DNA from 3 places in the Pseudomonas sp. LS1212 genome. Region 3 is predicted to be linked to each of the others. Evidence: predicted binding sites of a transcription regulator. Region 3 holds the regulator's gene; each other region holds the start of a gene.
The links. Region 3 encodes sigma-54, which starts transcription at its own class of promoters, with help from an activator protein. Its sites were predicted from a motif close to ANTGGCATNNANNTTGCTNT; they were not measured.
Positions count from the first base shown of each region.

Region 1: a site for sigma-54 is predicted at 2,117-2,136, ahead of NVV94_RS07575 (flagellar basal body rod protein FlgF). Genes of this name have one in related genera too.
Region 2: a site for sigma-54 is predicted at 8,554-8,573, ahead of flhA (flagellar biosynthesis protein FlhA). Genes of this name have one in related genera too.

Region 1 covers NZ_CP102951.1:1,618,824-1,629,124, forward strand. The annotation lists gene flgD (flagellar hook assembly protein FlgD) at 1-356, shown strand, start outside; gene flgE (flagellar hook protein FlgE) at 385-1,704, shown strand; gene NVV94_RS07575 (flagellar basal body rod protein FlgF) at 2,180-2,920, shown strand; gene flgG (flagellar basal-body rod protein FlgG) at 2,967-3,752, shown strand; gene flgH (flagellar basal body L-ring protein FlgH) at 3,805-4,500, shown strand; gene NVV94_RS07590 (flagellar basal body P-ring protein FlgI) at 4,513-5,622, shown strand; gene flgJ (flagellar assembly peptidoglycan hydrolase FlgJ) at 5,632-6,846, shown strand; gene flgK (flagellar hook-associated protein FlgK) at 6,857-8,902, shown strand; gene NVV94_RS07605 (flagellar hook-associated protein 3) at 8,916-10,301, shown strand, end outside.
Region 2 covers NZ_CP102951.1:1,665,151-1,675,451, reverse strand. The annotation lists gene NVV94_RS07815 (chemotaxis protein CheA) at 1-2,003, opposite strand, end outside; gene NVV94_RS07810 (protein phosphatase CheZ) at 2,014-2,802, opposite strand; gene NVV94_RS07805 (chemotaxis response regulator CheY) at 2,822-3,196, opposite strand; gene fliA (RNA polymerase sigma factor FliA) at 3,342-4,085, opposite strand; gene fleN (flagellar synthesis regulator FleN) at 4,079-4,912, opposite strand; gene flhF (flagellar biosynthesis protein FlhF) at 5,032-6,354, opposite strand; gene flhA (flagellar biosynthesis protein FlhA) at 6,366-8,495, opposite strand; gene flhB (flagellar biosynthesis protein FlhB) at 8,705-9,841, opposite strand; gene fliR (flagellar biosynthetic protein FliR) at 9,845-10,301, opposite strand, start outside.
Region 3 covers NZ_CP102951.1:4,799,888-4,810,188, reverse strand. The annotation lists gene rapZ (RNase adapter RapZ) at 1-171, opposite strand, end outside; gene ptsN (PTS IIA-like nitrogen regulatory protein PtsN) at 174-638, opposite strand; gene hpf (ribosome hibernation-promoting factor, HPF/YfiA family) at 651-959, opposite strand; gene NVV94_RS22390 (RNA polymerase factor sigma-54) at 1,050-2,543, opposite strand; gene lptB (LPS export ABC transporter ATP-binding protein) at 2,725-3,450, opposite strand; gene lptA (lipopolysaccharide transport periplasmic protein LptA) at 3,450-3,992, opposite strand; gene lptC (LPS export ABC transporter periplasmic protein LptC) at 3,979-4,551, opposite strand; gene NVV94_RS22370 (HAD family hydrolase) at 4,560-5,084, opposite strand; gene NVV94_RS22365 (KpsF/GutQ family sugar-phosphate isomerase) at 5,084-6,058, opposite strand; gene NVV94_RS22360 (ATP-binding cassette domain-containing protein) at 6,344-7,153, shown strand; gene mlaE (lipid asymmetry maintenance ABC transporter permease subunit MlaE) at 7,153-7,950, shown strand; gene mlaD (outer membrane lipid asymmetry maintenance protein MlaD) at 7,950-8,420, shown strand; gene NVV94_RS22345 (phospholipid-binding protein MlaC) at 8,432-9,079, shown strand; gene NVV94_RS22340 (lipid asymmetry maintenance protein MlaB) at 9,076-9,381, shown strand; gene NVV94_RS22335 (BolA family protein) at 9,499-9,738, shown strand; gene murA (UDP-N-acetylglucosamine 1-carboxyvinyltransferase) at 9,761-10,301, shown strand, end outside.

The sequences.
Region 1 (10,301 bases), 2.5 Mb from region 3:
ACACCAGCAAGGGCATGACCGGCTCGGTCAACCTGAGCTCGTCGAGCACAGCGACCTCGGTCGGTGTGTATGACAGCAAGGGCGCGCTGGTGCGTACCCTCGATCTGGGTACCCAGGCCGCAGGCGCCGCGAGCTTTACCTGGGACGGCAAGAATGGCGACGGCGAATTGGCAGCGGCGGGCAAGTACACCTTCAAGGCCACCGCCACCATCAATGGCGTCGCCACGGCCATGACCACCAACCTGCCGGCTACTGTCAACAGCGTGACCATGGGCACAAACGGCGGTGAGATGAGCTTGAACCTGGCAGGGCTGGGCAGCGTCGCCCTGTCGAAAATTCAGTCGATTGGAATCTAGAGCCGGCTAACGCGGCGGGAGTGAGAACATGTCTTTCAATATCGGCCTCAGCGGGCTCTATGCGGCCAACAAAGCGCTGAACGTTACCGGCAACAACATCGCCAACGTGGCCACCTCCGGCTTCAAGTCCTCGCGTGCCGAGTTCGCCGACCAGTATGCGGCGTCGATCCGTGGTACCTCCGGCAAGACGGTTGTCGGAAGCGGCGTAACTACCGCGGCGGTGTCCCAATTGTTCACCCAGGGCAACATCAGCTCCACCGGCCAGAGCCTGGACCTGGCAATCAACGGCAATGGCTTCTTCGTGCTCAGCGACAATGGCTCGAAGATCTATACCCGTTCCGGTGCCTTCTATAGCGACAAGCAAGGTTATGTAGTCAATTCCAGCGGCAGCAACCTGCAGGGTTATGCCGTCGATGCCAACGGCAAATTGATGAATGGCGTGTTGACCAATCTACAGATCGACACCACGAACCTGTCGCCAAGCCCTACCGGGCAGATCAAAGAGACGGTGAACCTCAACTCCACGGCGACCACGCCTACCATCACGCCCTTCGATGCCACCAACGTCGCGAGTTACAATTACACCTTCAATACCGACGTCTACGACAGCCAGGGCAATGCCCACCAGATGAACCAGTATTTCGTCAAGGATGCAGTCGCCAACTCCTGGACCATGTACACCACCATCGACGGTCGCAACCCGGCCGATCCGACGTTGACCACCCCCCTCAGCAACAAGCTGCCGTTCAAGTCCGACGGCACGCTGGACACTGCCAGCATGACGGCCGGCGCAGTGGCCGGTGGCCTGACCATCAACGCCGACAAGACCTTCAGCCTTGCCGGCTGGCTACCCGCGGCGAAACAGCCCAATGGTACCTGGGCCGCCAACGGTGCCGCCGCCAAGGCGGGTGGCATTGGCCTGGATATGCTCTCGACTACTCAGAACAACGCAGCTTCAGCCACCACTGCCAAGAGCCAGGATGGTTATGCGACAGGTGAGTTGGCCGGTCTGGTCGTCGACACCAGCGGCAACCTGTTCGCCAGGTTCACCAATGGCCAGGACAAGGTCATTGGCCAGGTCGCCATGGCGAATTTCGCCAACCCCCAGGGCCTGACTCCGGTGGGGGGTACCGGCTGGACGGAGTCCTATGCGTCGGGCGTGCCGATCATCGGCGAGCCGGATACCGGCACCCTGGGGGCGATCGCCTCCGGTGCGCTGGAAGATTCGAACGTCGATCTGACCAGTGAACTGGTCAACCTGATCAAGGCGCAGAGCAACTACCAGGCAAACGCCAAGACCATCTCCACCGAAAGCACCATTATGCAGACCATCATTCAGATGACCTGACGGGTAGCCATATAGCCATGAAGCCCCTGCCAGCAGGGGCTTTTTTATAAGTGACAGGTTATGGATTCAGGAACTGAAATGCGTGACTCGTTGAAGCGTTCTCACGGCTCCCTGGGCAAGGCAGTGCTCATCGTCCTGCTACTTTTCCCCGCGCAGTTTCAGGCTGCGCCAGCGCCCTGGTTTCAATGGCAGAGTCTGGCGACAGGGCGCTATTTCTGCACGCAGACAAACCTCGGGGAGGGCTGGGTGAGGTTTTCCGGGCCTTATAACAACGCCGGGTGTCGGCGCTGACGGCAGGCCTTGCCGGTAGCGGCAATTCACCGCCGTATTTCCGACTCGATACATTCCGCCTGCCGTATCCGTAATTGGCTGTAAGGCCTTGTTTTATTGGGCTTTCGAGTCGTTCCGCGAAGTTGGTTCAAAAATTGCTTTTGCATACGTCGAAGCGATCGCGGGTTCGTGAGAGGAGTGCGTTGTGGACAAGATGCTTTACGTGGCAATGACCGGTGCCAGCCAGAATGCGCTGGCACAGAAGGCGCACGCCAACAATCTGGCGAACATTTCCACCAGTGGTTTTCAACGTGACCTGGAGCAGGCGCGATCGATGCCGGTGTTTGGTGACAGCTTTCCGGCGCGTGCCTATGCCATGGCTGAGCGGCCGGCGACCGATTTCACCCCGGGCGCGCTACAGGAAACCGGGCGCGATCTGGATGTGGCTGTCGGCGGTGATGGCTGGATTGCCGTGCAGACCCCTGATGGCGGCGAAGCCTATATGCGTACCGCCAGCCTGAATGTCGATGCGCTGGGCGTGTTGCGCGCCGGCAACGGCATGCCGGTGATGGGCAACGGCGGGCCGATCGCGGTGCCGCCGGAGCAGAAGATCGAAGTCGGTCAGGACGGCACCATCAGCATCCGCGCCATGGGCGAGGGGCCGCGGGTGATGGCCGAGGTCGACCGCATCAAGCTGGTCAACCCCGACCTCAAGAACATGACCAAGGGCACCGACGGCATGATCCACACCAAGGACGGCAAGCCCGCCGAGGTCGATGCCAACGTCCAGGTCGTCTCCGGCTTTCTCGAGGCGAGCAACGTCAACGCCGTCGAGGAAATGACCTCGGTGTTGGCGCTGTCGCGTCAGTTCGAACTGCATATCAAGATGATGACCACGGCCAAAGAAGGCGATGAAGCCATGGCTCGGGTTTTGCAAATCAGCTAACCAAACATGACGTGGCGCCGTAAAACAGGCGTGCGAGGAGAACAGAATGCTTCCGGCTCTTTGGGTCAGCAAGACAGGCCTGTCCGCTCAGGACATGAACCTGACCACCATTTCCAACAACCTGGCCAACGTGTCCACCACCGGCTTCAAGCGTGACCGCGCCGAGTTCCAGGACTTGTTGTATCAGGTGCGTCGCCAGCCGGGCGCGCAATCGACCCAGGACAGCGAGCTGCCTTCGGGCCTGCAACTGGGTACCGGTGTGCGGATTGTCGGCACTCAGAAGAACTTCAGCGCCGGTAGCCTGCAAACCACCGACCAGCCCCTGGATATGGCGATCAACGGCCGTGGGTTCTTTCAGATCCTGCAACCCGATGGCACCGTTTCCTATACCCGTGACGGTACCTTCCACCTGAACTCCGACGGCCAGATCGTCACCGCCAGCGGCATGGCCCTGGAGCCCGCAATCGTCGTGCCTGCCGATGCGCAGACCTTCACCGTCGGCCAGGACGGCACCGTCTCGGTGACCACGGCCGGCAACCCCGCCGCCCAGGTGATCGGTAACCTGCAAACCGCCGACTTCATCAACCCGGCCGGTCTGCAAGCGGCAGGCAGCAACCTGTTCCTGGAAACCGCCGCCAGTGGCGCGCCGCAAGTCGGTACCCCGGGCCTGAACGGTTTTGGCACCACGCAGCAGAACACCCTGGAAAACTCCAACGTCAGTACCGTTGAAGAGCTGGTCAACATGATCACGACCCAGCGCGCCTACGAGATGAACTCCAAGGTGATTTCCACCGCCGACCAGATGCTCTCGTTCGTTACGCAAAACCTGTAAGCGCATTCATCAGCAAGCCGCAAGGCGCCTGCAACACCGTGAGGTCAGTGTCATGAGTCGGTTGTTTTCTGTTCTTGCCCTGGGTGGCTGTGTTCTGCTGGCCGGCTGCGTCAGCCCGCCGCCCAAGCCCAACGACCCTTACTACGCGCCGGTGTTGCCACGCACGCCACTGCCGGCGGCGGCCAACAACGGCTCGATCTACCAGGCCGGGTTCGAACAGAATCTGTACGGCGACCGCAAGGCATTCCGGGTCGGCGACATCATCACTATCACCCTCGATGAGCGCACCCAGGCCAGCAAGAACGCCGGCTCCCAGGTCGCCAAGGACAGCAAGGCCGACATTGGTTTGTCCTCGCTGTTCGGGTCGAGCCTGACCACCAACAATCCATTCAGTGATGGCGACCTGAGCCTCAGTGCCGGCTACAGCGGGTCCCGCGCGACCAAGGGCGACAGCAAGGCCGCCCAGGGCAATACCCTGACCGGCTCGGTCACCGTGACGGTGGCCGATGTGCTGCCCAACGGCATCCTCGCCGTGCGCGGCGAGAAATGGATGACGCTCAACACCGGTGATGAGCTGGTTCGCATCGCCGGCCTGGTCCGCGCCGATGACATCACCACCGACAATACCGTGTCGTCGACCCGGGTCGCCGATGCGCGCATCACCTATTCCGGAACCGGTGCCTTCGCCGATGCCAGCCAACCGGGGTGGTTCGACCGCTTCTTCCTCAGCCCGCTTTGGCCTTTCTAGGTTCCGATGACCATGCTCAATTTCAAGCATCTGCTGGCCACGGCATTGCTGCTGTGCGCAGCCTTCCCGGTCCAGGCCGAGCGGCTCAAGGATATCGCCAGTATTTCCGGCGTGCGCAGCAACCAGTTGATCGGTTACGGCCTGGTCGTGGGGCTCAACGGCACGGGTGACCAGACTACCCAGACGCCTTTCACCCTGCAGACTTTCAACAACATGCTCTCGCAGTTCGGCATCAAGGTGCCGCCGGGTTCGGGCAACGTGCAATTGAAGAACGTCGCGGCCGTGTCGATCCACGCGGATCTGCCGGCGTTCGCCAAGCCGGGGCAGGTGGTCGACGTCACCGTCTCGTCCATTGGCAACTCCAAGAGCCTGCGCGGCGGCAGCCTGCTGATGACCCAGCTCAAGGGGATCGACGGCAACGTCTATGCGATCGCCCAGGGCAACCTGGTGGTCGGTGGCTTCGATGCCGAAGGCCGCGACGGCTCGAAGATCACCGTTAACGTTCCGTCGGCAGGACGGATTCCCGGCGGTGCGTCGGTCGAGCGTACCGTGCCCAGTGGTTTCAACCAGGGCAACAGCCTGACCCTTAACCTCAACCGTTCCGATTTCACCACCGCCAAGCGTATCGTCGACAAGGTCAACGAATTGCTCGGACCGGGCGTGGCGCAGGCCATCGACGGTGGTTCGGTCCGGGTTACAGCGCCATTGGACCCAAGCCAGCGGGTCGATTATCTGTCGGTGCTGGAGAACCTGGAAATCGATCCGGGCCAGGCCGTGGCCAAGGTCATCATCAACTCGCGCACGGGCACCATCGTCATTGGTCAGAACGTGAAGGTTTCGCCTGCGGCGGTGACTCATGGCAGCCTGACCGTGACCATTACCGAGGATCCGATCGTCAGTCAGCCCGGGCCGTTTTCCAACGGCGAGACTGCTGTGGTGCCGCGTTCGAAGGTCAATGCCGAGCAGGAAGCCAAGCCAATGTTCAAGTTCGGCCCTGGCACCACCCTCGACGAGATCGTGCGGGCGGTCAACCAGGTCGGTGCGGCACCGAGCGACCTGATGGCGATTCTCGAAGCCCTGAAACAGGCCGGCGCCTTGCAGGCCGACCTGATCGTGATTTGAGGTAGCGCCATGGACATGCCCAAGCGGGGAATTACCAGCGTCGCCGACAGCGGCGCCTATACCGACCTCAACCGCCTGAGTGCCTTGAAGGTCGGGGACCGCGACAGCGAGGGCAACCTGCGCAAGGTCGCCCAGGAATTTGAATCGCTGTTCCTGAATGAGATGCTCAAGTCGATGCGCTCGGCCAGCGACGTGCTGGCCAAGGACAACCCGCTCAACACCGAAACCACCAAGCAGTATCAGCAAATGTACGACCAGCAGCTGTCGGTCAGCCTGTCCAAGGAGGGGGGCGGTATCGGGCTGCAGGACGTGCTCATGCGTCAACTGTCCAAGAGCAAGGCGCGCACGCCGGCGCCCACCAGCAGCCCCTTCGCCCATGCCGAGCCGGTCCAGCGGCCGCTCTGGGCGACCCGCAGCGCGGCGGTCGACAGCAAGGCCGGCGACGGCGCGCCGAGCACTGTGCGCAACGACACGGCGCTGCTCAATCAGCGGCGCCTGGCGCTGCCGGGCAAGCTCACCGACCGACTCCTGGCCGGTATCGTGCCGTCGGCGTCGGCCGATGCCACGGCAGGCGCGAACAAGAGCATCGACACCTCCGGCATCAGCAAAAGCGAAGTGGTCAGGGGCAGTTGGGAACCGGCCCGGGCCTATGCCGCGCCGAACACGGAGATGCGGATCCTGGGGCGCAGCATTGTCCAGCCACCGTTGGCGCCGGGCAAAAAAGCCTTCAGTTCGGCTGACGAGTTTGTCGCCACTATGCTGCCAATGGCCAAGGAGGCCGCCGCGCGCATCGGCGTCGACCCCACCGTGCTGGTGGCCCAGGCCGCGCTGGAAACCGGCTGGGGCAAATCGGTCATGCGCCAGGGCGATGGCAGCAGTAGCCACAACCTGTTCGGCATCAAGGCCACCGGTAACTGGCAGGGCGACCAGGCGCGGGCAATCACCAGCGAATTCCGCAATGGGCAGATGGTTCGCGAGACGGCCGAGTTCCGTTCCTACGACTCCTACCAGGACAGTTTCCACGACCTGGTCAGCCTGCTGCAGAACAACGATCGCTATCAAGGTGTGCTGAAGTCGGCCGATAACCCGGAACAGTTTGTGCGCGAGCTGCAAAAGGCCGGCTATGCCACCGACCCGGACTACGCCAGCAAGATCACGCAAATCGCCAAGCAGATGAAGTCTTATCAGAACTACGCCATGGCAGGCAGTTCCACGAATCTATAAGGGTTGAACCATGTCGAATCTGATCTCGATCGGGCTGAGTGGGCTGAATGCCAGTCAGACGGCTCTGTCTGTCACCAGTAACAACATTACCAACGTTTCGACCTCTGGTTATTCGCGCCAGCAAACCGTTACCACGGCCAGCCCTCTTCACAATATCGGCGTGGGGTACATCGGGACCGGCACGACCCTTTCCGATGTGCGCCGGATCTATAACGACTACATGGACAACCAGCTGCGCACCAGCACCGCGCTGAACGCCGATGCGACGGCGTACCAGGCCCAGGCCAGTGGCATCGACAAGCTGTTGTCGGACAACAGCACGGGCATCAGCTCGGTATTGACCAGTTTTTTCTCTGCCTTGCAAAGCGCTTCGGCAGCGCCAGCCGATAGTGCCACTCGCCAGTTGCTGTTGACCCAGGCGCAGACCCTGACCGGCCGCTTCAATGCGATCTCGTCGCAGATGGCGCAGCAGAACGAGAGCATCAATACCCAACTGTCGACGCTGACCGGTCAGGTCAACAAACTGTCGTCGTCGATTGCCTCGCTCAACCAGCAGATATCTGCCATGTCGGCCAGTGGCTCGACGCCTAACAGCCTGCTCGATGCCCGTAACGAAGCCGTCCGCTCGTTGAACGAATTGGTTGGCGCCACCGTGCAGGAACGCGATGGCATGTACGACGTGTACCTGGGCAGCGGCCAGGCGCTGGTTACCGGCGTCAACGCCAACACGTTGACGGCCGCACCGAGTGCCGCGGACAAGAGTCAGTATGGGCTGACCATCAACTATCAGGGGTTCAGCTCCGATGTCACTTCGGTGGTGACCGGTGGCGAAATCGGTGGCCTGTTGCGCTACCGCAACGACATCCTCAATCCGGGGATGAATGAGCTTGGCAGGGTGGCGATGGTGGTCTCCGATGCCATCAACCAACAGCTGGGGCAGGGTGTCGATGCCAACGGCGAGTTCGGCTCCTTGTTGTTTTCCAGTATTAATAGCGCCACCGCGATCACCCAGCGCAGCCTGGCTGCAAGCGGCAACAGTGCAGGCTCCGGCAACCTGAACGTGACCATCGGCGATTCCAGCAAGCTGAGCACCCACGACTATCAGGTCAAGTTCACCAGCGCCACGGGTTACACCGTTACCCGTTCCGATGGCAGCGCCATGGGCAGCTTCGATCTTGGCGATAACCCGGCGCCGGAAATCGATGGCTTTACCTTGTCGCTCAATGGCGGCGGCCTGAGCGCAGGCGACAGCTTCAAGGTGATTCCGAGCCGTGCCGGTGCCGGCGCCATCACCTCCAATCTTACCGATGGCAACAAGCTTGGCCTGGCCGGGCCACTGACCGCCACGGCGACCGGCAGCAACACCGGCACATCGACTATCACCCAGCCGAACCTGACCAGCAAACTCGATATCTACGACAGTGCCGCGTTGGCCGAGCTGCAGGGTGCCGTGGAGAATTCGACACCGGTCAAGCTGGTCTTTGGGGCTGCCAGTGGCGGCTCGCAGGGCTATACCCTCTACAACGCCAAGGGTAACCCCATTGGCACTGGCACCATCGTGCCCGGCCAGGACAACAAGCTGAGCATCAATGTGCCGATGGTCGATGCCAGCGGCAACCCGATCAACGACGCCGGTGGCGTGCAGAAGACCTTCGCCTTCGAGACGACCATCGGTGGAACGCCGGACAGTACCGATAGCTATACCATCGCCTTCAACACCGCTGGCAAGTCGGACAACCGCAACGCCCAGGAGCTGCTGAAACTGCAGACGGCGGCCACGGTCGGGGTCAGCAATGGTAATGCCGGCACCAGTTTGACCGGTGCCTATGCCTCGTTGGTGGAGACGGTCGGCGCCAAGACGGCCAAAGCCGCTGTCGACGTGAAAGCGACCAGCGCGGTGGTGACCCAGGCCAAGGCCAACCGCGACTCGGTATCCGGGGTCAACCTGGACGACGAAGCGGCTGCGCTGGTCAAGTTTCAGCAGTACTACACCGCGTCTTCGCAAATCATCAAAACTGCGCAAGAAGCTTTCAGCACCCTGATGAACGCCCTCTAAGGATTAGTCGACCATGCGTATTTCCACTTCTCAGTACTTCGAGACCAGCGCGGCCAACTACTCGAAGAGTTTTGCCGATACCTCCAGGATCCACGAGCAGATCGTCTCGGGTGCGCGAATCCAGACCGCCTCCGACGATCCGATCGGTGCGGCCCGGCTGCTGCAGTTGCAGCAGCAGAGCTCATTGCTGACCCAGTACAGTGGCAACATGACGACCGTGACCAACTCGCTGAACCAGTCCGAAAGCGTGCTCGATAGCATCACCACGGCGCTGCAGCGTGCGCGCGAGCTGACGATCGGGGCTGGCAGCGGTTCGCTGAGTGATGTCGACCGGGCCTCCATCGCCAGCGAGATCGGCGAAATCGAAGCGAACGTCTTCAGCCTGCTCAACAGTCGTGATGCCAACGGCCAGTACATTTTCTCTGGCTCGAAAACCACCACCCCACCGTATGTGCGCAACGGTGATGGCACTTATACCTATCAAGGCGATCAGACCCAGCTCAGCCTGCAGATCTCCGATACCTTGAGCGTAGCGACCAACGACACGGGTTTCAGTGCATTCGAGCAGGCGGTGAATACCGCTCGCACCCGTTCGGCCCTGACCTTGCCAGCCACGGACGATGGCCGGGTGACCGTCTCGGCCGGGCATATGAACTCCCAAGGCAGTTACAGCAAGGCCTATACTGCCGGGCAGCCCTACACGCTGACCTTCGTCAGCAGTACGCAGTACACCATCACCGATGGCGCGGGCAACGACATCACCGCTGAAACCGCCAACAACGGCACGTTCGATCCCAACAAGGAAGGGGGGTCGGAAATCAACCTGCGTGGTGTGAGTTTTGACCTGGACATCACCCTGCAGCCGACCGACACCAACCCCGATGCGGTAATCGCCGGGCATGTCTTCACCCTGGACAGCAAACCGGACAACCTCAATGCCAGTCGTGCAGCGGCCAACGCATCGACTGCTCAAATCACCGGATCGAGTATCAGCAACAGCGGCGACTATGCCAGCACCTTCCCCAGTACCGGGGCAGTGATCAAGTTCACCAGCGCTACCGACTATGCCGTTTATGCCCAGCCCGTGACGGCTGACAGCAAGGCCATTGCCAACGGCACCATGAGCGGCAGTTCGATCACTGCTGCCGGTGTGACGTTCGACATCAGCGGTGCGCCGGCATCGGGCGACCAGTACGTGGTTCAGGTCAACAGCCACAAGACCCGGAATGTGCTCGACACCTTGAGCAATCTGCGTACCGCGCTGAACACGCCGGTAACAGGCGATCGCCAGGCTCAGCTCAAACTGCAGAATTCCCTGGACGAGGCGCTGGGCAACATCACCAGCGCCAGTGAGCGTGTCGACGTTACCCGTGGCTCGATCGGTGGCCGCGGCAATATG
Region 2 (10,301 bases), 2.6 Mb from region 3:
ATCACCACATGGCCCTCACGTTGCTCTTCATGGGCGGCGGAACTGACCAGCCAGCGCTTGAGGTAGAACAACGGCAGTGCCTTGTCGCGCACGATCACCACTTCCTGGCCGTCGACGACGTTGGTGCGCGACAGGTCCAGATGGAAGATCTCGTTGACGTTGACCAGCGGGAACGCAAACGCCTGATTGCCGAGCATGACCATCAGCGTCGGCATGATCGCCAGCGTCAACGGCACCTTGATGACGATCTTGGACCCCTGCCCCTTGGTCGAGTAGATGTTGATCGAGCCATTGAGCTGGGCGATCTTGGTCTTGACCACATCCATGCCCACGCCACGGCCGGACACGTCGGAGATCTCGGTCTTGGTCGAGAAGCCCGGGGCGAAGATCAGGTTGTAGCAGTCCGATTCGCTTAAGCGATCGGCCGCATCCTTGTCCATCAGGCCTTTTTCCACGGCCTTGGCGCGCAGCACGCTCGGGTCCATGCCCTTGCCGTCGTCGGAGATCGACAAGAGGATATGGTCGCCTTCCTGCTCGGCCGACAACACCACGCGCCCGCCACGGGATTTGCCCGATGCTTCGCGTTCCTCCGGCGTCTCGACACCGTGGTCGACCGCGTTGCGCACCAAGTGCACCAACGGGTCGGCCAGGGCCTCGACCAGGTTCTTGTCCAGGTCGGTTTCTTCGCCGACCAGTTCCAGGTTGATCTCTTTCTTCAACTGCCGGGCAAGGTCGCGTACCAGTCGCGGGAAGCGACCGAAGACTTTCTTGATCGGCTGCATGCGGGTCTTCATCACCGCCGTCTGCAAGTCGGCAGTGACCACATCCAGGTGCGATACCGCCTTGGACATCGCCTCGTCGCCGGTGTTGAGGCCCAACCGCACCAGGCGGTTACGCACCAGCACCAGCTCGCCCACCATGTTCATGATTTCGTCCAGTCGCGCGGTATCGACCCGCACGGTGGTCTCGGCTTCGCTGGCAGCGGGCTTGTCCGGTGCCGGCGAGGCCTGACGGGCCGGCGCCGGAGCCGGGGCCAAGGCCGGTGCAGCAGGCTCGGGCTTCTTCGTAACCGGCCGCTGGGCTATTGCGGTGTCTGCTGCCGGTACCGAGGCAGTCGGTGCGCCGGCAAACTTGCCCTTGCCATGAAGCTCGTCGAGCAGGGCATCGAATTCCTGCTCGCTGATGTGATCGCCGCGAGCCGGGCCTGCGGACGACTCACCGACCGCCACTGCTGGCGTCGCGACAGCCTCGACACTGAAGGCACCCTTGCCATGCAGCTGATCGAGCAGTGCTTCGAATTCATCGTCGGTGATTTCATTGCTGGCTTCGCTGCCGGCAGCCGCAACAGGCGCCTGGCTGGCCACAGGGCTGATCGCATCGGGCGCAAACTGCCCCTTGCCGTGTAACTGATCGAGCAGTGATTCGAATTCGGCGTCGGTAATTTCATCGCTGGCAGGCGCAGCGCAAACCTGAGCCTCGGCCTCGGCCTTGACGGCATTGAGCGAGTCGAGCAGCTGCTCGAATTCATTGTCGGTGATGTCCTCCGCAGCCGGCTCGGCTACGACCTCCGGTGCTGCGGCAACGGCCATCGACGCCGCTGCCTGCTCCTCACCTGCAGGTTCTGCCAGGCGCGCCAGGGCTTCGAGCAACTGCGGCGTGGCCGCGGTGATCCGAGTGCCCTCGCGCACTTCGCCGAACATGCCGTTCACCGCATCCAGCGCCTCGAGCACCACGTCCATCAACTCGGAGTCGACCCGGCGCTCACCTTTGCGCAGGATGTCGAAGACGTTCTCGGCGATGTGGCAGCACTCCACCAGCTCATTGAGCTGGAGGAAGCCGGCGCCCCCTTTTACAGTGTGAAAACCGCGAAAAATTGCATTGAGCAAATCGGCGTCATCCGGGCGGCTTTCAAGCTCGACCAGCTGTTCGGACAATTGCTCAAGAATTTCGCCGGCCTCTACCAGAAAATCCTGAAGGATCTCTTCATCGGCGCCGAAGCTCATTTGGTGCTCCCTAGAACCCTAGACTGGATAGCAGATCGTCGACATCGTCCTGACCGCTTACGACGTCTTCACGCTTATCGGCATGAATCTGCGGACCTTCACCCCGAGTCGGATGTTTTTCTTGATCTTTTTCCGCACGCAGCTGTTCGCGGTCGTGTTCGATACCGGCGAAGCGGTCGACTTGACTGGCCATCAGCACGAGCTTGAGCAGGTTGCTCTCGACTTCGGTCACCAGCTGGGTCACGCGCTTGATAACCTGGCCGGTCAGGTCCTGATAGTCCTGGGCCAGCAAGATGTCCTGCAGGTTCTCGGCAACCGCGCGCGTACCTTGCTCGCTGCGTGTCAGAAAAGCGTCGACACGCTGGGCCAGTTCACGAAACTCCGCCACCGCCACTTCTTTGCGCATGAAGCGCTGCCAATCGGCACCGAGGCCCTTGGCCTCTTCGCTGAGCTCGTTGAGCACCGGGGTACTCTTCTCGACCAGGTCCATGGTGCGGTTGGCCGCACCCTCGGTCAGCCTGACCACGTAGGAAAGACGCTCGGTGGCATCGGTGATCTGTGAAACTTCCTCGGCCTGCGGCATGTGCGGGTCAATCTGGAAACTGACGATCGCGCTATGCAACTCGCGGGTGAGCTTGCCCACTTCCTGGTACAGGCCGCGATCACGGGTCTGGTTCAGCTCATGGATCAGTTGCACCGCGTCGCCGAACTTGCCCTTTTCCAGGCTGCTCACCAACTCGTTGGCATGTTTCTTCAGGGTCGACTCAAAGTCCCCCAAAGACGAAATGTTGTGCTCCATAGCGCCCCCGTGACAGATATCAGCTATTGACGCGCTCGAAGATCTTTTCGATCTTTTCTTTCAGCACTTGTGCGGTGAAGGGCTTGACCACATAGCCGTTCACACCGGCCTGGGCCGCTTCGATGATCTGCTCGCGCTTGGCTTCGGCAGTCACCATCAGCACCGGCAGGTGCTTGAGGCGGTCATCGGCGCGCACCTGGCGCAACAGGTCGATGCCGGACATGCCGGGCATGTTCCAATCGGTGACCAGGAAATCGAAGTTGCCGCTGTGCAGCATCGGCAACGCAGTCACGCCGTCATCGGCCTCGGCCGTGTTGGTAAAACCCAGATCGCGCAACAGGTTCTTGATGATCCGCCGCATCGTCGAGAAATCGTCAACGATGAGGATTTTCATGTTCTTGTCCAATTCGACCTCCAAGCAGTCTTAAACGCGCCCAGCACCTGGGCACGCATTCAATCAAAAGCGGTTATTTACTTCGTGACTGCAGCGCAGTGTGCGCATGCGGTTTGCGCTCGGCCCTGAGCATTTCACACAGCCTTCAACGCGCTCGCCATTCCCCCAAGCGCCCGCGCAGACGCGCGGCACACTGGCTATGCAACTGGCTGACCCGGGACTCGCTGACGCCCAGAACCTCGCCGATTTCCTTGAGGTTCAGTTCCTCGTCGTAATACAGGGCCAGCACCAGGCGTTCGCGTTCCGGCAGGTTGGCAATCGCATCGGCCAGTGCCGCCTGAAAGCGTTCATCCTCAAGATCACGCGAAGGCTCGAGCGACGTATTGGCGCCATCCTCATGCAGCCCTTCATGCTCGCCGTCCTGCAACAGGTCGTCGAAACTGAACAGTCGGCTGCCCAATGTATCGTTCAAGATTGCGTAATAATCATCGAGACTCAATTGGAGTTCGGCCGCAACCTCGTGATCTTTAGCGTCACGTCCGGTTTTAGCTTCGATTGAACGAATTGCGTCACTCACCATGCGGGTGTTGCGATGCACCGAACGTGGTGCCCAGTCGCCCTTGCGGACCTCGTCGAGCATCGCCCCGCGAATGCGGATCCCGGCGTAGGTCTCGAAACTGGCCCCCTTGCTGGAGTCATACTTGGTCGACACCTCGAGCAAACCGATCATCCCGGCCTGGATCAGGTCTTCGACCTGAACGCTGGCCGGCAAACGTGCCAGCAAGTGATAGGCAATGCGTTTGACCAACGGCGCATAGCGTTCGATCAATTCATACTGCGAGTCACGCGAGGCCCTGCTGTACATCCGATAGCCGCTCGCACTCATGATACCGGTCCTGCATGGGTCCGCTGCACGAGGCGCTCGACGAAGAACTCCAGATGCCCGCGCGGGTTGGCCGGCAATGGCCAGGTATCGACCTTCTGCGCAATGGCCTTGAATGCCAGCGCGCACTTGGAACGAGGGAAGGCTTCGTAGACAGCTCGCTGCTTCTGCACGGCCTTGCGTACGCATTCGTCGTAGGGCACCGCGCCCACATACTGCAAGGCGACGTCCAGGAAGCGATCGGTGACCTTGGTCAGCTTGGCGAACAGGTTGCGCCCTTCCTGCGGGCTTTGCGCCATGTTGGCCAGCACCCGGAAACGGTTCATCCCGTAGTCGCGGTTAAGCAGCTTGATCAGTGCATAGGCATCGGTGATCGACGTCGGCTCGTCACAGACCACCAGCAAGACTTCCTGGGCCGCACGGACGAAACTGACCACCGAATCGCCGATGCCGGCAGCCGTGTCGATCACCAGCACATCGAGATTGTCGCCGATGTCGCTGAAAGCCTGGATCAGGCCTGCGTGCTGGGCCTGCGACAAATGCACCATGCTCTGGGTCCCGGACGCCGCCGGCACGATACGAACGCCGCCAGGGCCCTGCAACAGGACATCGCGCAGCTCACAGCGCCCCTCTATGACATCGGCCAGGGTTCGCTTGGGGGTCAACCCCAGCAGGACGTCGACGTTCGCCAGCCCCAGATCGGCGTCCAGCAGCATGACTCGCCGGCCAAGCTCTGCCAGGGCCAGGGACAAGTTCACTGACACGTTAGTCTTGCCGACGCCACCTTTGCCGCCGGTCACCGCGATCACCTGTACGGGATGCATGCTGCCCATGTTCGTTTTTACCTTGTCTTACTTAGACCGAGGCCACATGACTGGCTGCGCTTTCAACACCTTGAAAAATGCACGGCAGACCATCGATGTAGGTAGATTGCAACGTCTTCATATTCACCTCAGCCAACACGCTTGTTCGGGCTGTGGTAGAGATCAGCGAACATATCGGCCATGGCCTCTTCGCTGGGCTCCTCCTGCATTTGCACGCTCACTGCGCGACTGACCAGCTGATGCCTGCGCGGCAGATGCAAATCGTCCGGAATGCGCGGGCCATCGGTTAGATAGGCGACCGGCAATTGGTGACTGATAGCCAGGCTCAGCACTTCGCCGAGGCTGGCGGTTTCGTCCAGTTTAGTCAGGATGCAGCCGGCCAGCCCGCAACGCTTGTAACTGTGATAAGCGGCACTGAGCACCTGCTTCTGACTGGTCGTGGCCAGCACCAGATAGTTCCTGGCCTTGATCCCACGCCCGGCCAGGCTCTCGAGCTGCATGCGCAAGGCCGGATCGCTGGCCTGCAGGCCGGCGGTATCGATCAGTACCACGCGCTTGCGCAGCAGCGGCTCCAGCGCCTGGGCCAGGGACTGGCCGGGGTCGACATGGGTGACCGACACATTGAGGATTCGCCCCAGGGTCTTGAGTTGCTCCTGGGCGCCGATACGAAAACTGTCCATGCTCACCAGCGCCAGGTTCTGCGCGCCGTACTTGAGCACATAGCGGGCGGCCAGCTTGGCCAGGGTGGTGGTCTTGCCCATGCCGGCCGGGCCGACCATCGCGATGATCCCGCCCTCTTCGAGCGGCTCGACCTCGGGCGTGGCGATCTTGCGCGCCAGGTGTGCCAGCAGCATGCGCCAGGCGTGCCGCGGCTCTTCGATCTCGCAGGTCAGTTCCAGCAGCTCGCGCGACAAGGGGCCTGCCAGGCCGATGCGTTGCAGGCGACGCCAGAGGTTGGCCTGCTGCGGCTTGCAGCCTTGCAGCTGGGTCCATGCCAACGAGCCGAGTTGTACTTCGAGCAGTTCGCGCAGGCCGTTGAGTTCCGAACGCATCGATTCGAACACACGTTGATCGACGGCGGCCGAAGCCGGCGCAGCAGCGGCCGGACGGGGCGGCGGCTCATCGAAGTGCGGCTCGACCAAAGGTTCGGAAGCGGTCAGCGGCAAGCCGGCAAACAATTGGCGGTTGGTGGTCGCATCGCTGTCACCCCGGGTGCTCAATTCGGCCTGGGCCGAGACGATGCGCGACTGGGTCTTGCGCAGCTCGTCTTCGAGTTCGACATTTGGCACCCGCGGCGCCAGCGCAGACAGTTTGTAGTCCAGCGCTGCCGTCAGCTCGACACCGCCAGCAATCCGCCGGTTGCCGATGATGGCGGCATCAGCCCCCAGCTCATCACGAACCAGCTTCATGGCCTGACGCATATCGGCGGCGAAAAAACGCTTAACTTGCATAACCCCCTACCTCAGCCGTTGGGCCCTACTGTCGCAACGATGGTGACTTGCTTGTTATCGGGTATTTCCTGGTAGGCCAGTACATGCAGATTCGGTACGGCCAGGCGGCCGAATCGCGACAGCATCGCACGTATCGGCCCTGCCACCAGCAGGATCGCCGGCTGGCCTTGCATCTCTTGACGCTGGGCCGCTTCGATCAACGAACGCTGAAGCTTCTCGGCCATGCTTGGCTCCAGCAGAACGCCTTCTTCCTGACCCTGGCCGGCCCTCTGCAAACTATTGAGCAATATTTGTTCCAACCTTGGCTCAAGGGTGATCACAGGTAGCTCGGACTCAAGCCCGACAATGCTTTGCACGATAGCGCGACACAATCCGACGCGCACCGCAGCGACCAGCGCGGCAGTATCTTGACTCTTGGCGGCATTGTTGGCGATGGCCTCGGCAATGCTGCGAATATCGCGCACCGGCACCTGCTCGGCCAGCAGCGCCTGCAGCACCTTGAGCAAGCCGGACAGCGAGAGAATGCCAGGCACGACTTCTTCGGCCAGTTTCGGCGAGCTTTTGGCCAACACCTGCAGCAGTTGCTGAACCTCTTCGTGACCGATCAGCTCATGGCAATGCTTGTGCAGGATCTGGTTCAAGTGCGTGGCGACCACGGTGCTGGCATCGACCACCGTGTAACCCAGCGACTGCGCCTGGCTGCGCAGGCTGACTTCGATCCACACCGCATCCAGACCGAAGGCTGGATCCTTGGCGGTGATGCCATTGAGGGCGCCGAATACCTGACCAGGGTTGATCGCCAGCTCGCGCTCCGGATAGATCTCGGCTTCAGCGAGAATCACCCCCATCAGTGTCAAGCGATACGCGCTGGGCGCAAGGTCCAGGTTGTCGCGAATATGCACCGTGGGCATCAGGAACCCCAGGTCCTGGGAGAGCTTCTTGCGCACCCCCTTGATCCGCGCCAGGAGTTGACCACCCTGATTGCGATCGACCAGCGGAATGAGTCGGTAACCGACCTCCAGGCCTATCATGTCGATCGGGGTGACATCATCCCAGCCCAGCTCCTTGGTTTCCATGGCGCGCTGGGGCGAAGGCAGCAGGTCCTGCTGACGCTGGACTTCGGCAAGCGCCTGGACCTTGACCATGTTCTGCTTGCGCCAGACCAGATACGCAGCGCCGCCGGCCACCAGCGCCAGGCTGATAAAGGACACATGCGGCATGCCCGGCACCAGCCCCATGACCAGCATCAGGCCGGCGGAAACGGCCAGGGCCTTGGGCGAGTCGAACATCTGCCGATTGATCTGCTTGCCCATGTCTTCGGAGCCCGAAGCCCGGGTTACCATGATGGCGGCAGCAGTCGACAACAGCAGTGATGGCAATTGCGCCACCAAACCGTCACCGATGGTCAACAACGCGTACACCTTGCCGGCATCGGCAAAGGTCATGTCGTGCTGGAAGATACCGACGGCCATACCGCCGATCAGGTTGATGAACAGAATCAACAGGCCGGCAATAGCGTCGCCGCGCACGAACTTGCTGGCACCGTCCATCGACCCATAGAACTCGGCTTCCTGGGCCACTTCCGTACGCCGACTCTTGGCCTGGGCCTGGTCGATCAGGCCGGCATTGAGGTCGGCATCGATCGCCATCTGCTTGCCGGGCATGGCATCGAGGGTGAAGCGCGCGCTGACCTCGGAAATCCGCCCGGCGCCCTTGGTGACCACCACGAAGTTGATGATCATCAGGATCGCGAACACCACGATACCGACCACGTAGTTACCGCCGATCACGACCTCGCCGAAGGCCTGGATCACCTTGCCGGCAGCGGCGTGGCCATCATGCCCATGGAGCATCACCACTCGCGTGGACGCTACGTTCAGGGCCAGGCGCAGCAGGGTCGCCACCAGCAGAATGGTGGGAAATACGGCAAAATCCAGCGGGCGCAAGGCGTACACGCAGACCAGCAACACGACGATGGACAGTGCGATGTTGAACGTGAAGAACACGTCCAGCAGAAACGGCGGCACCGGCAACATCATCATCGCCAGCATGACCAACAGCAACAGCGGCACACCCAGGTTGCCTCGACCGAGGCCGACCAGGTTGCTGCGGGCAGTGTTGATTAATTGAGAGCGATCCACCGGTCTTCCTCGTGAACTCAAGCAAACTTTTGACGCCAGAGGCGTTGCAGCAGCTGCCATTGCAAGAAGCTTTCCAACTCTTGCGGGATGTTCGGAGGAATCATGGATTGCCTGTCAGGGCCTCATCGCTGGCAAGCCAGCTCCCACAGTAGCCGGATCTCTGTGGGAGCTGGCTTGCCAGCGATGAGGCCCTATCGGCCGCTAGAGAATCAGGAATCGCGACGCAGATCCGGCGGAATCGGCAAGTCCTTCAACGGCTCCGGCGGCTTGCCCTTGCCGGCGCGGTATTGGCGAATCTGATAGACATACGCCAGCACCTGCGCCACCGCCAGATAAAGCCCCGCCGGAATCTCCTGCTCAAGCTCGGTGGAGTAGTAGATCGAACGCGCCAGCGCCGGCGATTCAAGCAACTGGATATTGTGCTCGCTGGCGATCTCGCGAATCTTCAAGGCGATGAAGTCGCTGCCCTTGGCCAGCAACACCGGCGCACTCCCCTTCTCCGGGTCGTACTTGAGCGCGACCGCATAGTGAGTCGGGTTGGTGATGACCACGTCGGCTTCAGGGATCGCCGCCATCATTCGTCGCTGCGACATTTCACGCTGCAATTGACGGATGCGCTGCTTCACCTCCGGACGGCCTTCAGTGTTCTTGTGTTCGTCGCGCACTTCCTGCTTGGTCATCAACAGCTTCTGACGGCTTTGATAGAGCTGCAACGGCACATCCACCGCCGCGATCAACAACAAGCCACAAGCCATCCACAAGGCGCTCCAGCCAACCACCTGAACACTGTGAATAATCGCCAGGTCCAGGGGCTCGTGGGCAATGGCCAGCAAGTCATCGCGATCCGAAGAGAGCACCAGCAACGCCACCAGCAATATGACAAAGAATTTCGCCAGCGCCTTGAGCAACTCTGTCAGTGCATGCGTGGAAAACATCCGCTTGAGCCCGGAAAGGGGGTTCATCCGACTGAACTTGGGTGCCAGCGAGCCTGTTGCGAATAACCAGCCACCCAATGAAATGGGCCCGACCACCGCAGCGATCAACATCACCAGCAGCAGCGGCTGCGCCGCCACCAGGGCCATTTTCCCGGAGGCCAGCAGGAACAGGGCCATCGAGCGCTCATCGACGATAACTTCACGCGACAGGGTGAAATTGATCCGCATCAGATCCATCATCATCTGCGCCAGGCCACCGCCGAATACCAACAGGCCGCCTGCGCCAGCCAGCATCACGGCCAGGGTGTTGAGCTCCTTGGAGCGCGCAATCTCGCCCTTTTCGCGCGAGTCCTGCTTGCGCTTCTCCGTGGGGTCTTCTGTTTTATCCTGACCGCTTTCGCTCTCTGCCATTTGTCAGCGCGCCCGGGACAATTCACGCAACCACTGCAAGGCTTCGGAAGCCAGCGGTTGGTATTGGTTGAGGATATCGGCCAGGCCAATCCAGAGGATGACCAACCCCAGCACCAGCGTCAGCGGGAAGCCGATGGAGAAAATGTTCAACTGCGGCGCCGCCCGCGTCATGACACCGAAGGCGACGTTGACCACCAGCAATGCGGTGACCGCCGGCAACACCAGTAACAATGCCGCCCCCAGCACCCAGCCCAGCCTTCCTGCCAGATCCCAGAAGTGATTGACCAGCAGCCCGCTGCCGATCGGTAGCGTCGTGAAGCTTTCGGTGAGCACCTCGAACACCACCAAGTGGCCATTCATGGACAGAAACAGCAACGTCACCAGCATCGTGAAAAACTGCCCGATGACCGCGACCGACACGCCATTGGTTGGGTCGACCATGGAAGCGAAGGCCATGCCC
Region 3 (10,301 bases):
CACGGCCACCAGCGGTTGCAACAGCTCGGTATTGATCAGGGCGCTTTCTGCAAGCTCGGGTAGCAGTCCGGCAGGCAGGTTGTCAATGCAATAGAAGCCGCTGTCCTCCAGTACCGCGAGGGCAGTGCTTTTACCTGAGCCGGAACGACCGCTGACGATGATCAAACGCATGGTTATTGACCGCTCTGTACTTCCGTTACGACTTTATACAGCTCTTCGTTGCTCGCTGCCGAGCGCAGTCTGTCGCGTACTTCCTTTCGGTCGAGCATGCTGGCGATCTGGCGTAGCAGCTCCAGGTGCGCATCGGTGGCAGCTTCCGGGACCAGCAGGACGAACAGCAGGTCGACTGGTGCACCATCGATGGCGTCGAAATCTACCGGGGCGTCCAGGTGTAGCAGGGCGCTGATCGGTGAGGTACAGCCATGGAGTCGGCAGTGGGGAATGGCGATGCCATTGCCAAAGCCGGTAGAGCCCAGTTTTTCACGGGCGATCAGGCTCTCGTAGACATCTTGCATCTCCAGATCCGGGACTTCCCGGTGGATCAAGTTGGCAATTTGTTCGAGTACGCGTTTTTTACTGCCGCCCGGCACGTTCACGAGTGAACGGCCGGGGGTCAGGATGTTTTCAAGTCGAATCATGGGTGGGGGGTATCAGCGAGCAGTCGCACCTTGCAAAAGGCTCTGCTGTTTTTCCTTGTGTTTTTTTAGTTGGCGGTCGAGCTTGTCGGTGAGCAGGTCGATTGCTGCATACATGTCGTCATGTTCCGCATTGGCGACGACTTCACCGCCGGGAATGCGCAGGGTGGCCTCGATTTTCTGTTTCAGCTTCTCGACCTCCATGATGACCTGCACATTGGTGATCTTGTCGAAATGGCGCTCCAATCGGTCGAGTTTTTCGCCGATGTAATCGCGCAAGGGATCGGTCACAACCAGTTGATGTCCACTGATGTTGACTTGCATACCGCTTCTCCTTATTGCCATTGCATAAAGAGGCAGGCCTGTTGCCTGCCACTGGAACGCTGTGGCGCATCTCAGGGACCTGCCAGTCGACTACATCAATCGCTTGCGTTCGCTCGACGGTGCGATGCCGAGTGACTCGCGGTATTTGGCGACGGTTCGACGGGCTACCTGGATGCCTTGTGCCTCCAGTAAACCAGCGATCTTGCTGTCACTCAATGGCTTTTTCTGATTTTCCGCAGCAACCAGTTTTTTGATGATCGCCCGGATGGCCGTGGACGAGCATTCGCCGCCTTCGGAGGTGCTGACGTGGCTTGAGAAAAAGTATTTCAGCTCGTAGATGCCACGCGGGGTATGCATGTATTTCTGCGTGGTAACACGGGAAATGGTCGACTCGTGCATGCCCACGGCCTCCGCGATGTCATGCAGCACCAGCGGCTTCATGGCCTCGTCGCCATAGTCGAGGAAGCCCCGCTGATGCTCGACGATTTGCGTGGCCACTTTCATCAGGGTCTCATTGCGGCTCTGCAGGCTCTTGATAAACCAGCGGGCTTCCTGCAGCTGGTTGCGCATGAAGGTGTTGTCGGCACTGGTGTCGGCGCGGCGCACGAAACCTGCGTATTGCGGATTGACCCGCAGGCGCGGTACCGATTCTTGATTGAGCTCGACCAGCCAGCGCTCGTTGTCCTTGCGCACGATCACGTCCGGTACGACGTATTCGGGTTCGGTGGACTCGATTTGCGAGCCTGGGCGCGGGTTCAGGCTCTGGACCAGTTCGATGACCTGGCGCAGCTCGTCTTCCTTGAGCTTCATGCGGCGCATCAGCTGGCTGTAGTCGCGGCTACCGAGCAAATCGATGTAGTCGGTGACCAGGCGCTGGGCTTCGGCCAGCCAAGGCGTCTTGGGATGCATCTGGCGCAGTTGCAGCAGCAGGCATTCACCCAGGTTGCGGGCGCCGATTCCGGCCGGCTCGAATTGCTGGATGCGGTGAAGGACGGCTTCGATCTCGTCGAGCTCGACGTCCAGTTCCGGGTCGAAGGCCTCGCAGATCTCTTCGAGAGTCTCGTCCAGGTAGCCCTGATTGTTGATGCAGTCGATCAGGGTCACGGCGATGAGCCGATCGGTGTCGGACATCGGTGCCAGGTTCAATTGCCAGAGCAGGTGGCTTTGCAGGCTCTCGCCAGCGGAGGTGCGGGTGGTGAAGTCCCACTCGTCGTCATCGTTGCTGGGCAGGCTGCTGGCGCTGGTCTGGTAAATGTCTTCCCAGGCGGTGTCGACCGGCAGTTCGTTGGGAATGCGTTCGTTCCATTCGCCCTCCTCAAGGTTGTCTACCGTTGGGGTGGACTCCTGGTAGCTGGGCTCCTGGATTTCGGGGGTAGTCTTCTGCTCGACGTTGTCGGCCAGCGGATCGCTGTTGTCGAAGTCGTCGCCTTCTTCCTGGCGCTCGAGCATGGGATTGGACTCCAGGGCTTCCTGGATTTCCTGTTGGAGGTCCAGGGTCGACAACTGAAGCAGACGGATGGCCTGTTGCAACTGCGGTGTCATCGTCAGTTGCTGGCCCATTCTTAAGACGAGCGATGGTTTCATGGCAGGGGCTTAACACCTTATTCGCCGGCGCACATGCGCCATCCACTACAGGGCACCGAAGCGCCAAACATAAGCAAATTATATGCCTGAAACTGAAGTGTTTGCCTAGAGCGCTGTAACAATTAAGGCAGTAAATATGCCAATTGCCAGCGCTCGGGCGATTCGCCTAACACCTCGGTGCTTACAGGCGGAACTCGTGGCCGAGGTAAACCTCTTTCACCAGCTCATTGGCCAGGATGGTCTCTGCGTCGCCTTCGGCAATCAGTTGGCCATCGTTGACGATGTAAGCGGTTTCGCAGATATCCAGCGTCTCGCGGACGTTGTGGTCGGTGATCAGGACACCGATACCCTTGGCCTTGAGGTGATGGATGATCTGCTTGATATCGCCAACCGAAATCGGGTCGACACCGGCGAACGGTTCATCGAGAAGAATGAATTTCGGCGCGGTGGCCAGGGCGCGGGCGATCTCGACGCGGCGACGCTCACCGCCGGACAGGCTCATGCCGAGGTTGTCGCGGATGTGGCTGATGTGGAACTCCTGCAGCAGGCTTTCCAGCTCCTTGCGACGACCGGCGCCGTCGAGCTCCTTGCGGGTCTCGAGGATGGCCATGATGTTGTCGGCCACCGACAGCTTGCGGAAGATCGAGGCTTCCTGGGGCAGATAGCCTATGCCGGCGCGGGCGCGGCCGTGCATCGGTTGATGGCTGACATCCAGGTCGTCGATCAGGACGCGGCCCTGATCGGCCAGGACCAGGCCTACGATCATGTAGAAGCAGGTGGTCTTGCCGGCACCGTTGGGGCCGAGCAGGCCGACGATCTGCCCGCTGTCGATGGACAGGCTGACGTCGCGCACGACTTGTCGGCTTTTGTAGCTTTTGGCCAAATGCTGAGCTTTCAGAGTCGCCATTACTGGGCCTTCTGCTCGTCGGTTTTCTTTTTCGGCTGGATCACCATGTCGATCCGCGGGCGCGGAGTGGTGACATTGGCGCCAGTGGCGCGACCGGCATTGGCAACCTGCTTGACGGTGTCGTAGACGATTTTTTCGCCTTCGGTGGTGTTGCCTTCGTTAATGACCTTGGCCTTGTCGATCAGCACGATGCGATCCAGCGCGGCGTGATATTGAATCGTCACGGCGTAGGCCTGGACGATCTGCTTGTCGACGGCAGGCTTTTGCTCGTAGTAGGCAAGGTTGCCGACAGCGGTGAAGACGTCGACGTCGCCGGCTGCCGAGCGGGTGATGGTCACCTTGTTGCCAGTGATCTTCATCGAGCCCTGGGTGATGATGACGTTGCCTGTGTAGGTGGCGATACCTTGCTTGTCATCGAGCTGAGCGTCGTCAGACTGGATGTGAATGGGCTGATCGCGGTCAGTCGGCAGGGCCCAGGCGCTCACGCTTCCCAGTGCTGCGCTCAAGCCGAGCAAAAAAGGGAGGGTTTTAACGAGCCTCATACTGTCCTCTTACGTTGGACAACAGGTTGATCCTGCTATCTTTCAAATACGCTTTCATGCCTACGCCCGTGGACACCCCGCCACCGCCCTCGATTCTAACGGCTTGCTGGGTCTGAGCAAATTGCTTCTGCGGGAATACGGTCATGCGTGAACTGGTGACAATGGTCGCGCGGTTCTTCTGATCGGTACGCGCAACACGCACCGAATCGATCAATTCGACTTCGGAGCCGTCCGGGTTGACTTCGCCGCGCTCGCTCTGCACGTGCCAGGGGAACTCCGTGCCGCGATACATCTGCAGGTCTGGCTTGGTCAGCAGGGTGATCTCGCTGGCCTTCATGTGTTCGACCTTGTCGGCAGTCATTTCGTACTGCAGCTTGCCATCGGGCAGGAACTGAACGCTGTGGGCGTTGATGGCGTAGTAGTCGATGGCGCTTTCGTCGACGCTGGCCGTTGGCCGGTCGAGAAAGCTCTCCGGGCTGATGTTCCAGTAGCCGACGGCCGCCAGCAGCGCGGCGATCACGCTGAACAGGGCAATGTTACGGATCTTTTTACTGAACATGTATCGCTCTACAAATAATTGGCGTTGGCCGCGGCGAGGTTGCCCTGGGCTTGCAGGATGAGCTCGCAGAACTCTCTGGCAGCGCCTTCACCGCCGCGTGCCAGGGTGACGCCATGGGCGTGCTCGCGCACGAATCCGGCAGCATTGGCTACCGCCATGCCCAGGCCTACACGGCGGATTACCGGCAGATCGGGCAGGTCGTCGCCCAGATAGGCGACTTGCTCATAGCTTAGGTTGAGTTGGCCGAGAAGTTCGTCCAATACCACCAATTTATCTTCGCGGCCCTGGTAGAGGTGCGGGATGCCCAGGTTTTTTGCGCGCCGTTCGACCACCGGGGTCTTGCGGCCGCTGATGATCGCAGTGGTCACGCCACTGGCCATCAACATCTTGATCCCTTGACCGTCAAGGGTATTGAAGGTCTTGAATTCGCTGCCATCTTCAAGGAAATACAGGCGGCCGTCGGTGAGGACACCGTCGACGTCGAAGACGGCCAGCTTGATGTTTTTGCCACGCTGCAACAGTTCGTTACTCATTACATGACTCCCGCGCGCAACAGATCGTGCATGTTCAGGGCGCCCACCGGGCGGTCTTGCTTGTCGACCACCACCAGTGCGCTGATCTTGTGGTCTTCCATGATTTTCAGGGCTTCGGCGGCCAGCATGTCGGCGCGGGCGGTCTTGCCGTGGGGGGTCATGACATCTTCGATCAGTGCAGTGCGTACATCGATGCTGCGATCCAGGGTGCGACGCAGGTCGCCGTCGGTGAAGATCCCGGCCAGGCGGCCATCGGCTTCGACGATCACCGTCATGCCCAGCCCTTTGCGGGTCATTTCCATCAGCGCTTCCTTGAGCAGGGTACCGCGGTGTACCTGGGGCAGTTCGTCACCGGCGTGCATGACGTTTTCCACTTTCAGCAGCAGGCGACGGCCAAGTGCGCCGCCGGGGTGGGAAAAGGCAAAGTCTTCGGCAGTGAAACCGCGCGCTTCGAGCAGGGCAATGGCCAGGGCGTCGCCGAGCACCAGGGCTGCCGTGGTCGAAGAAGTGGGCGCCAGATTCAGTGGGCAGGCTTCCTGGGCGACGCGCGCGTCAAGGTTGACTTCGGCGGCCTTGGCCAGTGCCGAATCAGGGTTGCCGGTCATGCTGATGAGCTTGATGCCAAGGCGCTTGATCAGCGGCAGCAGAGTAACGATTTCCGAGGTCGAACCGGAGTTGGACAGGGCCAGGATGACGTCATCGCGGGTGATCATGCCCATGTCGCCATGGCTGGCTTCAGCTGGATGCACGAAGAAAGCGGTGGTGCCGGTGCTGGCCAGGGTTGCGGCAATCTTGTTGCCGATATGCCCGGACTTGCCCATGCCGACCACTACGACGCGGCCCTTGCTGGCTAGAATCATCTCGCAGGCGCGTACGAAATCGGCGTCGACGTGGGCCAGCAAACCTTCTACCGCCTCGAGTTCGAGGCGGATGGTGCGCTGTGCGGATTGGATCAGGTCGCTGGATTGGCTCATGTCGGAAATCGGATTGCCTGATGAAAAGGCGGGGATTATAGCCGTATTGAAGAAAAGCCTCACGCGCGATCGTCGCGCAGGTGCAACCCGAAGGGTCGGGCGCACCACAGGAACTCATCTATGACACGCCCTGAACCTGTCCGGGCCCTGAACAAACATGGCTTTGGCCTTGGGGCGCCAGTATTTGCGGTGGTATAGTTCGCCGCCAGTTCGGCCCATCCAGAACGCGTGTCTCCACGAAGGAGGCGGGCGTCAGAGTGAAAGGCTGCATCGCAAGGAGTTTAGATGAGCGCCGATAACGCCTACGCGGTCGAGTTGAAGGGTGTGACCTTCAAGCGCGGTACGCGCAGCATCTTCAATAATGTCGATATACAGATTCCACGCGGCAAGGTTACCGGCATCATGGGGCCTTCCGGGTGCGGCAAGACCACATTGCTGCGCCTGATGGGCGCACAATTGCGGCCCAGCAGCGGCGAAGTCTGGGTGGCCGGGCAAAACCTGCCGAAACTGTCACGCAGCGACCTGTTCGACGCGCGCAAGCAGATGGGCGTGCTTTTCCAGAGCGGCGCGCTGTTCACCGACCTGGACGTCTTCGAGAACGTCGCATTCCCGCTACGGGTGCATACCCAGTTGCCAGAGGAAATTATCCGCGACATCGTCCTCATGAAGCTGCAGGCCGTGGGGCTGCGCGGTGCCATCGAGCTGATGCCCGACGAGTTGTCCGGCGGCATGAAACGGCGGGTAGCCCTGGCACGCGCCATTGCGCTGGATCCGCAGATCCTGATGTATGACGAACCCTTTGTCGGCCAGGACCCCATCGCCATGGGCGTGCTGGTGCGCCTGATCCGGCTGCTCAACGATGCGTTGGGTATTACCAGTATCGTGGTTTCCCACGATCTGGCCGAAACCGCCAGCATTGCCGACTACATCTATGTGGTCGGCGATGGCCAGGTATTGGGGCAGGGCACGCCACAGGAGCTGATGGGCTCCGACAACCCGCGCATTCGTCAATTCATGAAAGGTGATCCGGACGGTCCGGTGCCGTTCCACTTTCCAGCGCCGGATTACCGCGCCGATCTTCTGGGGAAGCGCTGATGCGCAGAAAATCATTACTGGAACGTATTCGTCGATTCGGTCGTTCAGCCATCGATGTGGTGGCAATGCTGGGCCGTTCCAGCCTGTTCCTTGTACATGCCCTGGTCGGGCGTGGGGGGATCGGCGGCGGCTTTCAGTTGCTGGTCAAGCAGCTGTATTCTGTTGGGGTGATGTCACTGGCCATCATCATTGTCTCCGGTGTTTTCATCGGCATGGTTTTGTCGTTGCAAGGGTTCAACATCCTCACCAAATACGGCTCCGAGCAGGCTGTCGGGCAAATGATCGCATTGACCCTGCTGCGGGAACTGGGGCCGGTCGTGACCGCGCTGCTGTTCGCCGGTCGGGCGGGCTCCGCGCTGACGGCCGAGATCGGCAACATGAAATCCACCGAGCAACTGTCCAGCCTGGAAATGATCGGTGTCGATCCGCTCAAGTACATCGTTGCCCCGCGTCTCTGGGCGGGCTTCATTTCCCTGCCGTTGCTGGCGATGATCTTCAGCGTGGTCGGTATCTGGGGCGGGTCCTGGGTGGCCATCGACTGGCTGGGGGTCTATGAAGGCTCGTTCTGGTCCAACATGCAGAACAGCGTTTTGTTCGTCGACGATGTACTCAATGGCGTGGTCAAGAGCCTGGTATTTGCTTTTGTCGTCACGTGGATTGCCGTTTTCCAAGGGTACGACTGTGAGCCCACTTCAGAAGGGATCAGTCGTGCTACCACCAAGACCGTGGTATATGCCTCATTGGCAGTGCTGGGTCTGGACTTTATTCTGACCGCCTTGATGTTTGGAGATTTCTGATGCAAAACCGCACCCTGGAAATCGGTGTCGGCCTGTTCCTTCTGGCCGGGATACTGGCGTTGCTCCTGCTGGCCCTGCGCGTCAGCGGCCTGTCTGCCAGCCCCGGCAGCAGCGATACATATAAACTTTATGCATATTTCGACAATATCGCCGGTTTGACGGTCAGAGCTAAAGTGACCATGGCGGGTGTAACGATCGGCAAGGTCACGGCAATCGATCTGGATCGCGACACATTCACCGGTCGGGTGACCCTGCAACTGGAAAACCGCGTGGATAACCTCCCGATGGATTCCACTGCTTCGATCCTGACCGCTGGGCTGTTGGGCGAGAAATACATCGGTATCAGCGTGGGAGGTGAAGAGGCCCTGCTCAAGGATGGTGGAACCATTCATGACACCCAGTCGTCGCTGGTACTGGAGGACCTGATCGGTAAATTCCTGCTCAATACCGTTAGCAAAGAAGCTAAATGAGGAGTTTTTTCATGATGTCTATTCTGCGACGTGGCCTGTTGGTTCTCCTGGCGAGCTTGCCAATGCTGGCCAATGCGGTCGCCGCGCCTTCGGCGCACGATCTGGTCCAGGACACCACGAATCGGTTGCTGGCCGATCTGGCAGCCAACAAGGAAAAATACAAGCAAAGCCCGGGTGACTTTTACAATGCATTGAACGGCATTGTCGGCCCGGCCATCGATGCCGATGGTATTTCACGCAGCATCATGACCGTGAAGTACTCGCGCAAGGCCACTCCCGAGCAAATGACGCGCTTCCAGGAAAACTTCAAGCGCAGCCTGATGCAGTTCTATGGCAATGCCTTGCTCGAATATAACAACCAGGGCATCACCGTCGGCCCGGCCAAGGACGAAAGCGGCACCCGCACCAGCGTCGACATGCAGGTCAAGGGCAGCAGCGGTTCCATCTACCCCGTCTCCTACACCCTTGAAAAGATCAACGGTGAATGGAAAGTGCGCAACGTGATCATCAACGGCATCAACATCGGCAAGCTGTTCCGTGATCAGTTCGCCGACGCCATGCAGCGCAATGGCAACGACCTGGACAAGACCATCGATGGCTGGGCCGGTGAAGTGGCCAAGGCCAAGGAAGTCGTCAAGAAAGAGGAAACCACGCAATGACCGACGCTGCCGTCAGCCTCGGTGCTGCGGGTGAGCTGAACCTGTCCGGTGTGCTCGACTTTCGTTCCGGCCCGGCCCTGCGCAAGGAGGGTCAGGCCCTGATCAAGGGCTGGAGCGGCCCGAGCCTGGTGGTCGACTGCTCGGCGGTAGGGCGCTCCAGCAGTGTCGGTCTGTCGCTGCTGCTGGCGTTCATGCGTGATGCCAAGGCCGCCGGCAAGTCGTTGAAAATCAGGGCGTTGACCGACGACATGCGAGAAATCGCCGAGGTCTACGGGCTTGTCGAGCTGCTCGAAGCAGACTGAATACTGAAAGTAACGGAGGCCCCTCCGTCAGAGTCCTCACATCCGGGGTTCGCAGGCGAGGGGCTTTTTTTGTATGATGGCCGACCCGCGCGCGTAGGGCGCCGATTGAGGTTAAGCATGCAGGCCGTAGAAGTTAAGAGCTTCCTTGAAGGAAAGTTGCCCGGAACTCAGGTAGAAGTTGAGGGCGAAGGCTGCAACTTCCAGCTCAATGTGATTAGTGACGAACTGGTGGCTTTGAGCCCGGTCAAGCGTCAGCAGAGCATTTATGCCCATTTGAACCCGTGGATTGCCAATGGCAGCATCCATGCGGTCACCATGAAATTTTTCAGCAGCGCGGCCTGGGCCGAGCGCACCTGAGCCCCTAGGCGTCGAGATTCTTATGGACAAACTGATTATTACTGGCGGTGTTCGTCTTGATGGCGAAATCCGCATTTCCGGGGCGAAGAACTCTGCCCTGCCGATTCTCGCTGCAACCTTGCTGGCCGATGGCCCGGTAACGGTCGCCAACCTGCCGCACCTGCACGACATCACCACCATGATCGAGCTGTTCGGGCGCATGGGCATCGAGCCTGTGATCGACGAAAAGCTGTCGGTGGAAATCGACCCTCGTACCATCAAGACCCTGGTCGCGCCGTACGAGCTGGTCAAGACCATGCGCGCCTCGATCCTGGTGCTGGGCCCGATGGTTGCCCGTTTCGGTCAGGCCGAAGTGGCCCTGCCTGGCGGTTGCGCCATCGGTTCGCGCCCTGTTGACCTGCACATTCGCGGTCTCGAGGCCATGGGCGCCACGATCGACGTCGAAGGCGGCTACATCAAGGCCAAGGCGCCGGAAGGTGGTTTGCGCGGTGCTCACTTCTTCTTCGATACCGTCAGTGTGACCGGTACCGAGAACATCATGATGGCGGCAGCGCTGGCCAATG